4 regions of the Tepidibacter sp. Z1-5 genome follow, and region 1 is predicted to be linked to each of the others. Evidence: riboswitches for the same ligand, from Rfam matches in the RefSeq annotation. Region 1 holds a riboswitch; each other region holds the start of a gene.
The links. A riboswitch is a leader RNA that binds a small molecule or an ion and turns the genes downstream of it on or off. The one in region 1 is predicted to bind cyclic di-GMP.

Region 1 (4,245 bases):
CTGATATAGTTATATTTACATCATCTCCTGGACTGAATTGATTTGCAGTAAAAGTTCCAGAGCTTGTTACTTTATTATCTCCTCCACCTTTTCCATAAGGTCTTTTAGTATGCCAATGAATCCATCCATAATCACCATGTGGTGCTACTGCTTTTTCATCTAAAGAGAAATCATAAATTTTAGGGTTCATTCCAAGGCTTCTAAGCTGGGATAAGTCAACATCAAAATTTAAGTCCTCATTTACAGATTCGCTACCCTTTCCATCCTTTATTAATACATCTATAGTAGAATAAACTACAAGTCCTAATTCTCCAGATGGTCCCAATGCAGGTCTTGAATTGTATATATCAACTCCTAAATCTAATTTTGGAAATGCTGAAACAATTATATCTCTACTAGTGTCACTTACACTTGATACATCATCAGCTGCAAAAGTTACATCTAAGTTAAACTTTTCCCCATTCTTAGAAGTTCCTAAAACTTTAGCCGTAGGAGAAAAACTATATGCATTTCCTCCTTTTTTATCGCCTAAATCGTATTTAAGTGTTCTTCCATCACTAGATATAGTTAACCCTAAGTATAAATTTTTTAAATTTGAATCCCAAACAACAATAGGATTTCCATCTGTACCTGCACTTAATGTTGCTGTTAAAACAGAATTTTTAGCAACATAACCTTCAGGATTAACACTATAATCTATGGTATATCCTACGGTGTCCAATGTTCTTATATAATTGTCATTTTTGCTATAGTCATCTCCTGGTGGACAACTTTCAGCAGTAGCTTTTCCTGTTGTATTAAAGGTTTCTGTTCCTGTAATAATTTCTTCCTTTATCTTAACCGATAATCCTCTAGTATCTTCTGCAAATACTATTCCTGTAAAATACGGTACATGCAGTTGAACTATTAAAGCAAGTACAGTTAAAATAGATATTCTTTTTTTATTAAAAATCCTCAATTTTAATAAAAGCCTCCTTTCATAATATTTTGTAGGGAACAAAAAAACTGCTCCACGACAAAATCACCTTAATAAAAAATAGGTACTTTTGTCGTAGAGCAGTTAAAGCTTAAACAATAATAGACTGTTGTCTTTAATTGCTATCTACGATATTATTCATATTTTAATTTTTTGTTCCATATGATTTAAATTCAGAAGCTATTTTCGTTTCTTCCAAACCTTATATAAATCATTTGTAATTAAATAATAATAAAAATCCAGATAATTGTCAAGTGATTTTTGTTTTATTTTGTCATTTATTTTATTTTTTTGTCATATCGTGATTTTTTTAATAAAGAAAGAAGCTATTCAAGTTGAACGCTCCTCTTTATTCGAAATATTTAATATACTTTTTCAGTTCTATATTGATTTGAATCTTTAACTATTTCTGTTCCTAAATTTCCTGCATATAAAGCTGTATCATAGGTGCAATCTACTGTTGCCCAATTATTATTTACATATACTTCATTCCATGCATGATATTCTGAAATATCATCTTTATATCCTTTTACTAATTTAGTCGGAACATCTACACTTCTAAGCATTACTGCAAATAAAGAAGCATAATCATAACATATTCCTTTTTTACTTTGTAAAATATCATCTACATTTGGTAAATACGTTTTATCTAAAGATGCATATTTGCCTGAATCATATTGTATATTTTTTACTATATAATCATGAATAATACTAACTTTTTCTTCGTCGTCATTCGTTCCTTCAGTAAGTTTTTTTGCTAATTGTACTGCCGAATTACTCTCATCCCAAGAAATTACTTGATTACTATTTAAATAAACTTCTTTTTCATTTTGTAACTTAACTTCAAAGCGTTCTTGGTTTTTTATTACATATTGTTTTCCTTCTTTTTGTTCACAAATAGCAACCATATATTTACCATTTCCCATTTGTAATGGAAAAGTTTCATCTGATGTTAATAAATCATAGTAATATTTTTGACCATTATGTTCAATCATCATTTTTGTTTTTACATTTGCATTTAATTCATACTTAACTTCAATAATCCCTTGATTAATACTAGATAAATCAAATGGGCTGTTATCAGCGAATATAACGTTTTCTCTTATAAAAAATATAGATATTATATATATTATTGCAAATAGTTTTTTTAACATAAAAAACTCTCCCTTCGATAGCTGGCTACCATCTCATTTCTGAGGAAGGCCCTATAGTTTTGCGTCCTTATCTTTCAATAAGTTTGCCATTTCGAGAAAAAGCTTTATTGATAATAATAAAAGTTTCCTTTGGTAGCTGGCTGCCATTTCATTTCTGAGGAAGGCCCTATAGCTTTGCGTCCTTGTCTTTCAACAAGTTTGCTATTATCAGTAAAACTATCTCTTTAATCTATTGTATTTATACTTATTATATCATATAATACATATATCTAAAAAGACTTTTTATAATGTAAAATAAAATATTACTCCAGAATCAGTATTTTCTACTCCATATTCACTGCCATGAAGTTCTAATATATTTTTTACAATTGATAACCCTAATCCAATTTCTCCTGATTGTCTATGTCTAGACTCTTCAACTCTATAAAATCTATCTACCAAATTCTTCCCAAAGTAAATCTGCTTTTCTGTAATTCTTATCTTTTTCGTATACTAGAATTTTTGAATATAAATCTTTTAATTCTTTAATTTGTTCTTCATTAAATTTTTCTATCTCTTCTCCTAGTAATTTCTCAAACTTTGGAAATTCTTCATCATCTTCAAAATATTTATCCATTATAGATTCAAATTCTTGCCACACTTTATCTTCTTCTGTTTCTAATTTTGCTATCTTTTTATATAAATTTTCAAGTTTTATTAAATCTATAATAATACTATTTTTTTAATTTTTCTTTAGCTTATTTTTTTTATATCAACCTGATTTAGCAAACTCAAAGCATATTTTTTTATACATAGATCCAGAGAAAATGCAGTTGCACTACCAGTTGCTACTGAAAGCTTAAAAGCTTTTAAAATGTCTTTTTCCTCATAATAACTAGCTAAAAAACCAGCTATAAGAGAATCTCCTGCTCCAACAGAATTTTTAACCTCTCCATTTGGAGTTGTAGCTTTATATACACCTTCATCACATATAAGTAATGCTCCATCACCAGCCATTGATATTATTACATTTTGTGCACCCATATTTACAAGCTTTTTTGCATAGTGTATAGTCTCATCTATATTATCTATATTTACATTTAGCACTTCGATAAGTTCATGGATGTTTGGCTTTATTAAAAAAGGTTTGTTCTTCAAAGTATTCAACAACGCTTCACCAGTAGTATCTACAACTACTTTTACATTATTCTCAATACATATATTCTGTATTTGAGCATATATATCTCTTGGAACACTTTTTTGAGCATTACCTGCAAGAACTAATATATCTTCATTACTTAATTTTTTTATTTTATCGAATAAAGAATTTAAATTTTCTTCTGTTATAGTTGGTCCATATCCATTTATTTCTGTTTCTTCATTTGATTTCAACTTAACATTTATCCTTGTATCTTCTTCAACCTTTATAAAATCAGTCTTTACTCCTTCATCTTCTATATAGTTTTTGATAAATTCTCCTGTAAATCCACCTATAAAACCTAGCGCCTTTGTATCTACTCCAAAATTATTAAGAACTCTAGATACATTAATTCCCTTTCCTCCAGGATACTTAATATCACTGTTAACTCTATTAACTTCTCCTGTCTTAAAATCATTCACATTCACGATATAATCTATTGCTGGATTGAATGTTACAGTATATATCATTAATTCTTCACAACCTTTATTTTAGTTTTTTTAAATACTCGTCATATTAAATCATAATTATATATCAATCAATTATCAAGGTTAGATTACCCTATATGGGTTATTTTATGACACACCATTAAACAGCAGATATACAAAAAGACCTAGATTTCATTTTTATGAAATCTAGGTCTCTATTTTTTATTAGCATTTTACTATAAGACTATATTTCTAAAGCATCTCTATAAATGCACCTATACGAGTGCTTATCTGACCTATATCAGTTTGAGAGTAATCTGTTTCTAAAGCCATATAAGGTATTTTTTTATCATTATTTATAAATTTCTTAACATTATATGTCTCTACATTATATGTATGACAAGCTTGAAGAACTACTTCAATTACACCATCAACTTTATACTCATCTACAAGTCTTGATAATAAATCTAATCTATCATTATTAGGAGTCATACAAGAACACGGAATATT
Region 2 (4,245 bases), on a different contig from region 1:
TAGTTCTGTGTTTAGGAGATGAAAATTTGGAGACATCATTTAATAAAATTTAAAAATAAATAAAAAGCCATGACTGATAATTTATAATCTAGCCGTGGCTTTCATTCAGATCTACCTTATTATATTTTAAATTTACTTATTTCTTTATTTAAATTTATTGCAAGCTCATTAAGAGAGTCTGATGCTTTTGCAACTTCCTCAACAGCACTTGCTTGTTCTTGCATCGAAGCACTAACTTCTTCTGATGCTGCTGCTGTTTCTTCTGATACACATGATATATTTGTTATAGCCTGTACAATATTATCTTTATCATTATTAATATTAGTGACATATTCACCAATAGAGTTAATCTTCTCTGTAATTTTATCAATAGATTTTATAATTACATTGAATGAATCATTAACATGAGAAACTGCATTTGATTGACTTATAGTGCTTTCTTTTGCTTTATTCATAATTTCAACAGTTTTATTACTATCATTTTGAATATTAATAACAATTTCCTTTATTTCATTAGCTGCATTACTTGAACTTTCTGCAAGCTTTCTTATTTCATCAGCAACTACTGCAAATCCTCTTCCTGCTTCACCTGCTCTTGCTGCTTCTATAGAAGCATTTAATGCTAGTAAATTAGTTTGATCTGCAATTGAACTTATTGTATCTAATATATTAGCTATATTTTTTGCCTTATCATTCTGCTCAAATATTGCTTGTCCAACTTTCTTAGTTTCTTTATTATTTAATTCTGTTATTTCCTTTAGTTCTTCTATAACTTTAACCCCTATTAAATTAGCATCTATAACTTCTTTTGTAGAATTTAACATATCATCAGTACTTTGCGAAAGTTCATTAAGTTTATTCGCCAAATTAGATGCTAAAGCGGATCCTTTCTCCGATTCACTGGCTTGATTAGAAGCTCCTTTAGCTATCTCATCTACAGTTCTTGATACTTCTTCAGCGGATGCACTAACCTCTTCTGAAGTTCCTGCTAAGTTTTGTGCAGACTTATTAACTTCCTGCGATGTATTTTGTATATTATTTATAAGTTTTCCAATATCATCAAGCATTTCATTAAATCCTTCTCCAATTTGACCTATTTCATCTTTACTTTTAAAATTACATCTTATTGTAAAGTCACCTTTTTGTATTTTTTTCATATTATCTAAAAGTATCTTTATAGGTTTTGTTAAATTCTTAGAAAACAAAATAGAAGTGATTCCAGCTATCAATAAAGAGATAAATCCTATAATTAATGTATTATCAAATAAAACCTTAGTATCATCTTTAATTTCATCAACATACATAGTTCCAATAACAGTCCATCCTAATTTATCTATTTTAGTAAATAATGCAATTTTATCTTTTGAAAATCCTTTTTCATCTTTAGAATATGGTACGCTCCCCTCATTAGTTTTCTGTATAGCTTCTTCAACTTCTTTTATATCTATACGAGTTCCTATAAGTTCTTTATTTTTATGAGTAATAAGTTTTAAATCTTCATCTACTAAAACAGCATAACCATTTTTCCCAATTTTAAGTTTATTTACTTTAGTTGAAAAATTTTCTAAAGATATATCTACTCCCAATACACCAACCAATTCATTATCATTATAAGTATTATATACAGGTATATAAACAGTTGTAACCATTTTTCCAGTAACTATATCTTTATACGGTTTTTCCCACACTATATCATTCTTACTTAAAGTATTTTTATACCAATCTTTTTCAATAGGGTCATATCCTTCTGGTAGGTCCGCTTGAGGATATAAATACATACTTCTATTTATCGTAGCTAAATAAATACTTTGAACAAATGGATGAGCTTCTTTATAACTTTTAAAAGTTTCCATCATCCACATTTGTGAATCTAGGTTCGATATAACTTGTTGAACATTTGGATCACGAGACATTTGAATAATATTAAATTCATTTTCTTCTATAAAAGTTGCCATATTTTCTTCTATTCGCTTAACTATTTGAAAAGAGTTATCTTTTAAATTCTCTTTTAGAATAGCTGTTGATTTAAAATACGAAGTTATTCCTAATGCACTTAGTGACATGGTTATTAACAAAATAAATACTATAATAAGTTTAGATCCTATTTTATTTTTAAAATTCAACATTTTTTTCATTTAAACACCCTACTCCTTATTCTTATATTCTTTTATATCTTTCCTAAGCTTTATAATTTGAAATAAAAAAACATCTATGATTTCATAGATGCCTATTAATATACAAAATAATTAAGAGTTATAATACCATTCAAAATATATAACTCTAACATATTAATAATTTTGGCAGTCTGTCAATCATAGGATTATCATCCCTTAGACACATAACTTTGCGTCCTTACCTTTCAATAAGTTTGCCATTATCGTAATCTCTTTTAAATTATACAGACCTATACTATGTACGATACTCAATTCCTATTCCACTAATTATTTTACTATAAATTTACATAATACTCAATATTATTTTACATTTTGATCCAAAATAGATTTCTAGCTCAATGTTTAGACGAAAAATCCATATCATATTTACAAAAAAATATCCCATCATGGGATATTTTTAAATTCTGGTTTTCTCTGTTTGAATGTAGTAATTTTTTTAAAACCTATATTTTTTAATATATCGTATGCTATGTCAAAATCTGCACATATATCCTTTGATTTATGAGCATCAGATCCAACAGTTATTATTTGACCACCTAACTCGTTATACCTTTTTAATATGTCTACTTGTGGATGTACACTGTCTAAACCATATCTATACCCCGATGTATTAACTTCTATTCCACAGTCATTATCAATAGCTTTAGTTAATATAGAATCTATTATATCTATATAGTCACTATACAATAACTTTTGATCATCCCTGGTGTATCTACTTATAAAATCTAAATGTCCTAATATGCTGTAATTCTTAAATTTTTCTATACTCTCTAGCATATTCTCAAAATATCTAAGATAAGCATTTTTTAAATCCTTATCTTTAAAAAAATCTCCATTACAAATATCAAGCCTATCTACTGTATGAGTTGATAATATAGTAAAATCAAAAGGATACTTATCAATTAACTTTTCTATATCATCTATTACATGATGTTGAAATCCAATTTCAGCTCCTAACAAAATATCTATTTTATCTTTATATTTATTTTTCATTTCATTGTACATTTTTAAGTATTTATCAAAATCAATCAATTCAATATCATACTCTACATGATCAGTGAAAGCCATTTCATTGAGTCCCATAGAAATTCCTTTTTTTATAACTTCCTCAACAGGAGTATCACAGTCAAAAGAAAACTCTGTGTGCACATGGTAATCACATATATACACTATAATAGCCTCCTTGTATAATGTCATATTAAAAATTTATCTAGAGTAAAAACTCTATTTAAATTAAGTTTCGCTTTATCATTGTTAGTATTTAAAAATTCAAAGTATTTTATTCTAAACAAATAATGTATCAAATGTTTACATTTAATATGTATATAACCTATTAAAAAAATGTAAAAATAGCATTATGTAGTTTCAATAACTACGTGTTGTATTTTTAAATATTTTTTCTTATTATATTTATAGCATTTTTAAGAAAGCATTAGTATTTGTAAGTTATTTATATATAATATCATTTTTCAATCGTTTTTCACTCTAAATGGCATTTTCATTTTTTGTATTTATATATTATCATAAGTACATCAAGTAGTTTTAAAAACCACTTGTGAATATAATTAAATGATATGGAGGTATGTTTAAATGGGAATTTTTAAAAGATTAAACAACATTATAAAAGGAAAAGCAAATAGTGCATTAGATAAAGCAGAAAACCCTATAGAGCTTTTAGATCTTAAGATAAGAGAAATGGAAGAAAGTCTTAATAAGGCTAAATTATCTTCAGCTGAAGTAATAGGAAATGCACACTTAATAAAGAAGCAAATGGATGAAACATTAAAAGAATCTAATGATTTTGATGAAAAAGTCAAGCTTGCAATGAGTAAAAATAATGAAGATTTAGCTAAAAAAGCTTTGCAAAAGAAAATAGAATCCGATAAAAAATATGAGAGTTTAAAAACATCTTATGATGAAGCTAAGATAAAAGCAGATCAATTAAAATCAAAACTTATAAGCTTAGAAGATGAAATTAAAAAGACAAGACATTACAGAGATGAAGCTGCTGCAAGACTTAATAATGCTGAAGCATCTCAAAAGGTAAATGAGATATTAGCAAATATAGATA
Region 3 (4,245 bases), on a different contig from region 1:
AGTTACATTTTTTTGTTTCATAATTTCTCTTAATCTAGATAATTTAGAGCTGCTGCTCTCTCCAGAATACTTAATATCCATCAAAAATGCCTTTTTGTCAGATAGTTTTGGTCTATCATCCCATATCTTGTCAATCAAATCATATTCATAAGATATTTTTATATTTTTATCACTTAACTTATCTCTTAAGTTATCCCCTATTTTAGCAGACACTACTTTTCCATCAAACCCCAATGTAGATCCAATTTCCATAGATTCATATAAATACTCTTCTACAGTAGGTATACCTTCTTCACCCATTTTGAATAATTTAATTTTACTTCCCTCTAACTGAGTGGCAGCTTGTATGAAATATCTTCCATCAGTCCAAAGACCTGCTTCATTTTGAGTTACTACTACAGTTCCAGCTGAACCTGTAAATCCAGAAATAAATTCTCTACACTTAAAATAATCTCCTACATATTCGCTTTGATGGCTATCATCTGATGGAATTATATAGGCATCAATATCGTATTTTTTCATTAAATTTCTAAGTTCATATACTCTATCTCTTACATTCATGGTAAATCCCTCCTCATCTTCTAATTTACCATTTAATGCAAATCACTTCAACAATAACTATACTAACCAAAGCGAACTTAAATACTCTATCAGTATTTAAGTTCGCTTTTTCAATTTGAAAGTTTGTTCCAATAGAAACATTTGGTTGACTTAAAACCTCGGCTTCTATTATTACCTTATTTTCTTGTGATTTTTTTCCTTATCTACAATAGCTATATTTTCGTATACCGTTTTAAAAGGTAACAACCTATCCTCTTGAAAAACACATCCTACACTATCCAAATTACTTGTTATTTCTTCTTTATTAATTTCTAAATCTAAACTTCCTTCCATCTTTTCATCCCCTGCCATCATTTAACTTAGATTATATAATATTTTACATTTATTATCAATTTGATGCTACCAATATACTTAAATTGCTTTAAAATTTTTTAGTACCTAACAACTTATTTTTTAATATATAAATGTAATATTTTTATAACCATTTTTTGTGTTATAGTATATATACTATAAATATAGTAAAATATATACAAAGGATGAAGTGAGTATGAAAAAAACATTAATAGTAAAATTAATTAAAATAATAGTTTTAATATTAGTATCTTCTTTTATTATGATTGAAGGACTTATTATAATTAATGGCCAAGAAGATAAGGAATATGATGTTGAATATCTAGTAGTTTTAGGATCAGGTCTTTGGGGAGATGTTTTATCGCCTACATTATTAGGTCGTATGAATAAATCTTTAGAATTCATAGAAAATAATCCTAATGCTAAAATAGTTGTTTGTGGAGGTCAAGGTAAAGGCGAAAATCTTACTGAAGCTCAAGCTATGAGAGACTACTTAGTTTTAAATGGAATAGATGAAAATAAAATTATACAGGAGAATAAATCTACAAATACAATGGAAAATCTAAAATTTACAAAAGAAATCCTAAAAAAATCAGATGGTAAAGACAACCATAAAATTATGATTGTTACAAATGAATTTCATTTATTTAGATCTAAATTTATAGCTAAAAGATTAGGATTTATTCCTTATGGTATGCCCTCTAAAACGATAACCAGTATAGCTCCTAAATATTTTATAAGAGAGTACTTTGCAGTGATAAAATCATTTTTTTTTGATAGATAAAAGTTGTATTAATGCAATATTAATACTGATTATTTATTATTATTTTTTAATATTATACGAATTATAATAAATAATCCTTTAATATTAAATAAAATATTGTTATAATGGAATATATTGATAATAAAATATACCAATTATTTTATTATCTATTTTTTTAATGACAACAAAATAATATATTACGATAATAGCAAACTTACCTAAAGGTAAGGACGCAAAGACATGGGTCTAAGGGATATAAATTCTATGATTGCCAGTTTGCCGAAAAGTGAAATAAAGCTTATTTTAATAAGTTTTATTTTGAGTATTAAATAAATCTCAAAGCAGATAATTATTTAATGCTAAAATATATAACATAAAAATGTTAAGGCAAAAGATGTCTATGTCCTATAGACATCTTTTTTTATTTTTATAGATTTCTAATGATATTAAAATAATATAACAAATTATAATCAAGGAGGACTGGTATATGAAATTAATTTTTTTATCAGACAAACATGTTGGAAGTGAATTGTCAAAACCTGTTTATAATAAAAACGGAAATATTGTATTAAACAAAGGAGGAAAACTGTCAGATTTTGCTATAAAAAAACTAAATGGACTTGGTATTTATAGTGCTTATGTTGAAGAAGAAGGAACTGAAGATATTGTAGTAGAAGATGTGATTGATGTAAATACGCAATTAAAATGTATACAGCTTTTAGAAGAAGCATTTAATTCTATAAAAAAAAATGGATATTTTGATGAATCACAAATAACAAATTTACTTAAAGAAATTTTACAAAACTTATCTATTTCAGAAAATACACTTTCAGTTTCTAATGGCGTAAGAAATATAGAAAATAGTATATATGTTCATAGTTTAAATGTTGCTATTCTCTCTGCTATTATAGGTATCAATTTAAACTATAATTATGAAAAATTATATAATTTAGTGTTAGGTGCATTTTTACATGATATAGGATATGCTTTAAGTGATGATGAAAATCATACAGTAAAAGGTATAGATATTTTAAGAAATAGTAAAGGAATAAATGTTACTTCTTATATAATAGCACTTCAGCATCATGAAAGAGTAGATGGATTAGGTTATCCAAATCAACAAAATGGAAATGATATATATGAGTTTTCAAAAATAGTTGCTATATGTAATGAATATGATAATTTGATTTCAAAGAAAGGATTGCAGCCTTTTGAAGCTTTTGAAGAGATTATAGGAAAATCATCTACATATTTTGATGAAAATATAATTAAAGTTTTCAAAAAAAATATTTATATATATCCAACTGGTATGGAAGTTAAGCTTAGTAGTGGAGATGTAGGTGTCGTATATCAACAAAATAAATATATGCCAATGAGACCTATTGTTAAAACAAAAGATAAACATTATAATCTTTTGGAAGAATTAACCCTATTCATAGTTAATAAATAATATTACTTTCTTATATTATATATAAATACCCTATGGAATAAACTTTTTAATGTCTACTCTATAGGGTACAGTATAATCTTATCTATAAGCTAAATTTTTTAACTACTTCATCTAATCTATTAGCTACAGTTTTTAAATCATTAGCACTACTTGATATATTCTGCATTATACTACTTTGTTCTTCCATAGAACATAAAACCATTTCAGTAGATGCACTTGATTGTTCCGTTATAGCTGATATACCTTCGATTGAAACTATAACCTCATCCTTATCTTTATTCACAAGATGTATATTTTCCACCAATCTATCTATATTCTTCGTCATATTTTCGATAGTTTCATCTATACTTTTAAATGATCTTTCAGATTCTTGCATAGATAGAATCGCTTCTTTATTTATATCCTGACCTTTCCCAATATTTATCTTAACTTCACCTACTTGACTTTGGATTTCTTCTATCATATCACTTATTTTCTTTGTAGATAATCCTGTTTGTTCTGCTAATTTTTTTATTTGGTCTGCTACAACTGCAAATCCTCTTCCAGCCTCCCCTGCTCTTGCAGATTCTATAGCTGCATTTAAAGCTAGAAGATTTGTTTGTTCTGCTATATCTTCAATAGTATTTACTATCTGTCCAATAGAATTGGATTTATCTGCAAGAATTTCTACATTCTGAGCTACTTCTTCATTTGCCTTTGTTGTTTCTTTAAACTTATCTACTAATGCTTTCATATTCTTTATTCCTTCGATATTTGCCTGCTTTGACTTATCAGTATCTTCTTTAACTTTTTTAGAAATATCTACCGAATCATTAATTTCATTTGCAAGCTTTTGAAGATTTGTCACACTCATTTGAGCTTCCTCAGCCTGATCTCGTGATCCAGAGGCTAATTCTTCCATAGACATATTCACACTTTCTATTCCGTCTACTATTTCATTTGTAGAATTTGATATTCCATATGAGCGGTCCAAAACCTCACTTGAATTTTCTTTTAACATACCTACAATTACCCTAAGTTCTTTTCTCAAATTAACTACTGCTTTAGATATAATACCTGTCTCATCCTTGTATGTAAATATTTTTTCAAAGCTTTTATCATAAGCTAAATCTAAATTAGC
Region 4 (4,245 bases), on a different contig from region 1:
AAATACTAAAGCATAATCTCATATTTCCATGTATATATACCTTAAACAAGTCAATACTACTATAGGTAATAAATATAGGGAGGTATTGACATGAAAGATGTAAATGCAGGAGTAGATTTTTCTATATTTAGTGGAATTTCTAACCTAATAAATAATGCTAATACTTTAGATGAGGATGAATTGGCATATTTAGAACAAATGGTATATCATTATATAAATAATTATGGAACACAAGGTGAGTGTTTGTTGGAAACTTTGAATATAATGAAAGAAAATAGAGATAATGATAAAAGTAGTTTATAAAAAGCTATCTTTTAAACATTATTTCCTAAATTTTTTACAATCTCATTATTTTCTAAAACACACTCTGCTTTTAATTGTATTTGTTTATAATCTTTAATAGCAGATTGTATATCTTTCTTTTCTTCAATTTACAGATAGTTAGAACTATACTTTAGATGATTTTCTAATCTATCAATTGAAAAGTCTAAAGAATTTATAATTATTTGAAGTTGATCATTAGTATACATAAAATACCTCCAAGGATAACTATTATATTTTTAAAGAACTAATGTTCTGGTATGATTTAAAATATAGGTGAGGATACATAGGGATAAGAATTAATAGAATAGATAAAGCGTTCGAAGAAAAGATGACACAGAAAGATTTAAAAGTTATGCTTATTGATGAAAAGTTTTTAAGAGAAAAAGGTAAATCATTTAGTAATGTATAAAAAAATTACAGAATTTATAAGGTGAATAAGTAATGAACAATAAAGAAAATAACGTAAAAGAATTTTATCTAGATTTTTTGAATGGACATAGTTATGTAATGGTAGATACAAAAAGGAATATAGTATATGAAAAGCCTTCTGGTGTATGGCAAAAAGATAATTTTAAGCTTTTTCATAAATTGTATGAAGAAAAAGTTATACCTTTATTAAAAGGAGAACCCTTTGCTATATGCAATAATGCTGTTTATTATAAAATTTCTTTAATAGAAGAAGAAATAAAAAAACATAATGAGTGGCTTGCACAAAATAATTTAGTAAAAGTGGTTTTAGTAGTAGGTGGGCATATAGAAAAAAAAGATCATTTAGAAGAAGCTAAAAATAATTTAGAGCCTAAAATTGTTAATACTTTACAAGAAGCAGAAGCGTGGTTAAAGGAACAAGGGTTTTAAAAACATTTGTATACAATGAACTTATATATATTGTATGAAAAAATTAAGAAGGTAGGTATTCTCAATTAGATGCAGCACTGGTAGCAGGACCAGCAGCTTTAAAAGCTATAAAAGGTGGAGCTAAAATAGTTACAACTGGAGAAAATCTAATTGATGGGACTATTGTAGTTGTAGAGAGTGATAAAATAGTAAAAGAGCATCCACAAATTGTGGAGAAATTTTTAAAGGTTCAAAAAAATAGTGTTGAGTATATAGAGAATAATTTAGAAGAATCCTTTAAGATAACTTTACAGGAAACTGGACTTTCAAGAGAAGATGTAAAACAGATGTATAATTGGTATGATTTTAATCCTGAAATAAAGGATTCAGACATAGATGGACTTAAAAAAATTAAAAAATTTTTATCAAAAAGTGGTATGCTTGAAAAAAAATAGTATAATTTAAAAAATATAGATAATTAATGTTAAAAATACGTTAAAAGTAATAAAAAAACGTGGGGAATTATGCCAAAATGTGATACAATTTAAAGGTGAAGTTGTAATTTTGAAATGAAATAAAAAGTGAATGTATGACGATACTAGCAAACTTATCGAAAGATAAGGACGCAAAGATATGGGTCTAAGGGATTATAAAATCCTATGATTGCCAGTTTGCCCAAGCATATAATATAAATATTATATTAAAAAATGTTAAAGTAAAGGTGTCTATAATCATAGGCATCTTTTGTTTTTTAACAAAATAAGTGTGCTTGATTTTGAATTTTAGAAATGAAGAATATAATTTTTTAAAAAAATTATAATTAATATTTTAAAAACATTAAAGTGTTTAAAAAAAATGTCGAAATATAATGTGATTTAGGTGTGAAGTGCTGATTTTAAAATAAAATGCAAGTACTAATTAAAAACATAAAAAGAAAAGATATAATATTGGGAGGATGAAATATGAAGAAAATATTAAAATTTAGAAATAATTCTATATCATTTAAAATTATAACAACGACTTTGATTGTATTTTTAGTAACAATATCAATATTAGCTGGAGTTTCTTTAAGTAGTATAAAAAAAGAAATGATAAACGAAACGGAAAAAATGGGTATGGAGTTAGTCGAAGCTATGGCTAATGAAATTGAAACTACTAATTTAGCTTTAAATCAGATAGAATCTCTTTTAACAGATAAAATAAAAACTGTAGGTCAAATTATAGGTCAAAATCCTAATATATCCAATGAACTTTTAGTCAAAATAGCAGAGCTTACAGGAGTATCAGAGATAAACATACAGGATTCAAAAGGAATAACATTATATTCAAATTTTGAAGAATATGTAGGAGAGGGCTATCCAGAAGATAGTGCTGTACAAGCTATAATAAGAGGAGAAAAAAAAGAAGTAATTGAAGAAATAAGAAAAAGTGAGGATTCAGATGATTATTATAAATATGGAGCTGTAGCTTTAGAAAATGGTGGTTTTATTCAAGTGGGAATATTAGCCAATAAAATAGAAGAATTAAAATCATCAATGGATATTCAAAAAAAAGTTGAAAGAATAGCAAATCAAGAAGATATTGCATATGCTCTTGTAATAGATAAAAATTTAAAAGCAGTGGCTCATAGTAATAAAGAGAGAATAGGAATAGAGTTAAATGATGAAGGAAGTAAAACTGCAGCTATTGAAGGTAAGGCGTATTCATCTAAATATAATTATCAAGGAGAAGAAGTTTATGATGTATTGGTTCCTTTGTATAAAGATGGAATACATATAGGAGCTGTAGATATAGGTATATCTATGAAACATATAAATAATGCATTAAAAATGCTCTTGGTTAAATCTATAATTATAGCAATTATTTCTTTTATAGTTGGAGGAATTATAATAGCTTTATTAATAAAAAAGATAACAAATCCATTAAAAACACTTGTTGAAGTAGCAGATAAAGTTTCAAATGGGGATTTAACGCAAGATATAAATATTCAAAGTAAAGATGAAGTGGGAGTATTAGCAGATAGCTTTAATAAAATGATAAATAATTTAAGGAATATAACAAGCAAAATTCAAGATGTTGCACTGAATGTATCATCATATTCTCAGCAACTATTCTCAGCAGCTGAGCAGGCTTCCGCAGTTTCAGAGCAAATAGCTATGTCAACTCAAGATGTAGCAAATGGAGCAGAAAAACAAGTTAAATCAACAACATTAGTTTCAAATAATATAAAAGAAGTAGTTTGTAATATAGAAAAAATTAATGATGAAATTAATGATGTAGTAGATAATGCAGATAATACAAGTGAATTAGCATTAGATGGTAGAGAAAAAATGGATAATATGATAAAACAGATGAATGCAATTAAAGATAGTGTAAATTATACATCTAATATAATGAATGAATTTGAAAAAACATCTGATGAAATAGGAAATATAGTACAAGTTATAAATAATATAGCAGATCAAACAAATTTACTTGCACTTAATGCAGCGATTGAAGCTGCTAGAGCCGGTGAATCTGGAAGAGGGTTTGCAGTCGTAGCGGATGAAATAAGAAAACTTGCTGAAGAATCAATTAAATCATCAGATAATATAAAAAAATTAATAAATAAAACTCAAGAAAATACTAAAAAAGCTCTTGTATCAATGGAAGAAGGTAATAAAGAAACTGAAAAAGGAGAATTAGTTGTAAAAGAAGTAGGAATTTCTTTAAAAGAAATAATACAAGGATTCGATTTAACAAAAGATAAATTAGATATAGCAAACAAAAATATACTAGAAGTAAATAAAAATGCAGAAAATATTGTGAATCTAGTAGATGAAATAGAGTCTATTTCAGAAGAATCAGCAGCAAACACAGAAGAAGTAGCTGCTTCAAGTGAAGAACAATCTGCAACTATAGAAGAAATAACTAGATCGGTAGAAGAATTAGCAAATATGTCAAGAGAGCTTGAAGAAATCATACAAATATTTAAATTAAATTAAGAGTATGTAATAAAAAACTTAGCTGTATTTAATACAGCTAAGTTTTTTATTTGCACTACCTGATAAGAAAATATTACCGTATTATGATCTATAAGAAGCA

Region 2: linked by a shared signal. The riboswitch ahead of WJW32_RS09640 (methyl-accepting chemotaxis protein) and the one ahead of WJW32_RS11255 (transglutaminase-like domain-containing protein) in region 1 are both predicted to bind cyclic di-GMP.
Region 3: linked by a shared signal. The riboswitch ahead of WJW32_RS02955 (HD-GYP domain-containing protein) and the one ahead of WJW32_RS11255 (transglutaminase-like domain-containing protein) in region 1 are both predicted to bind cyclic di-GMP.
Region 4: linked by a shared signal. The riboswitch ahead of WJW32_RS02320 (methyl-accepting chemotaxis protein) and the one ahead of WJW32_RS11255 (transglutaminase-like domain-containing protein) in region 1 are both predicted to bind cyclic di-GMP.

Annotation. Positions count from the first base shown of each region.
Region 1 is NZ_JBBMMD010000046.1:48,013-52,257, forward strand. Features, by position in the region: gene WJW32_RS11250 (MucBP domain-containing protein) at 1-958, opposite strand, end outside; gene WJW32_RS11255 (transglutaminase-like domain-containing protein) at 1,339-2,130, opposite strand; cyclic di-GMP riboswitch class I at 2,144-2,228, opposite strand; cyclic di-GMP riboswitch class I at 2,259-2,343, opposite strand; gene WJW32_RS11260 (ATP-binding protein) at 2,413-2,571, opposite strand; gene WJW32_RS11265 (hypothetical protein) at 2,561-2,770, opposite strand; gene pfkB (1-phosphofructokinase) at 2,863-3,777, opposite strand; gene WJW32_RS11275 (double-cubane-cluster-containing anaerobic reductase) at 3,988-4,245, opposite strand, start outside.
Region 2 is NZ_JBBMMD010000036.1:229,707-233,951, reverse strand. Features, by position in the region: partial or broken gene WJW32_RS14935 (IS701 family transposase) at 1-43, opposite strand, end outside; gene WJW32_RS09640 (methyl-accepting chemotaxis protein) at 120-2,135, opposite strand; cyclic di-GMP riboswitch class I at 2,297-2,383, opposite strand; gene WJW32_RS09635 (histidinol-phosphatase HisJ family protein) at 2,559-3,344, opposite strand; gene WJW32_RS09630 (PspA/IM30 family protein) at 3,765-4,245, shown strand, end outside.
Region 3 is NZ_JBBMMD010000013.1:12,683-16,927, forward strand. Features, by position in the region: gene WJW32_RS02940 (aminopeptidase P family protein) at 1-561, opposite strand, end outside; gene WJW32_RS02945 (hypothetical protein) at 733-894, opposite strand; gene WJW32_RS02950 (YdcF family protein) at 1,109-1,696, shown strand; cyclic di-GMP riboswitch class I at 1,873-1,959, shown strand; gene WJW32_RS02955 (HD-GYP domain-containing protein) at 2,163-3,125, shown strand; gene WJW32_RS02960 (methyl-accepting chemotaxis protein) at 3,208-4,245, opposite strand, start outside.
Region 4 is NZ_JBBMMD010000009.1:76,042-80,286, reverse strand. Features, by position in the region: gene WJW32_RS02340 (AIM24 family protein) at 1-16, shown strand, start outside; gene WJW32_RS02335 (hypothetical protein) at 91-303, shown strand; gene WJW32_RS02330 (hypothetical protein) at 766-1,182, shown strand; gene WJW32_RS02325 (hypothetical protein) at 1,392-1,616, shown strand; cyclic di-GMP riboswitch class I at 1,752-1,840, shown strand; gene WJW32_RS02320 (methyl-accepting chemotaxis protein) at 2,124-4,145, shown strand; gene argJ (bifunctional ornithine acetyltransferase/N-acetylglutamate synthase) at 4,227-4,245, opposite strand, start outside.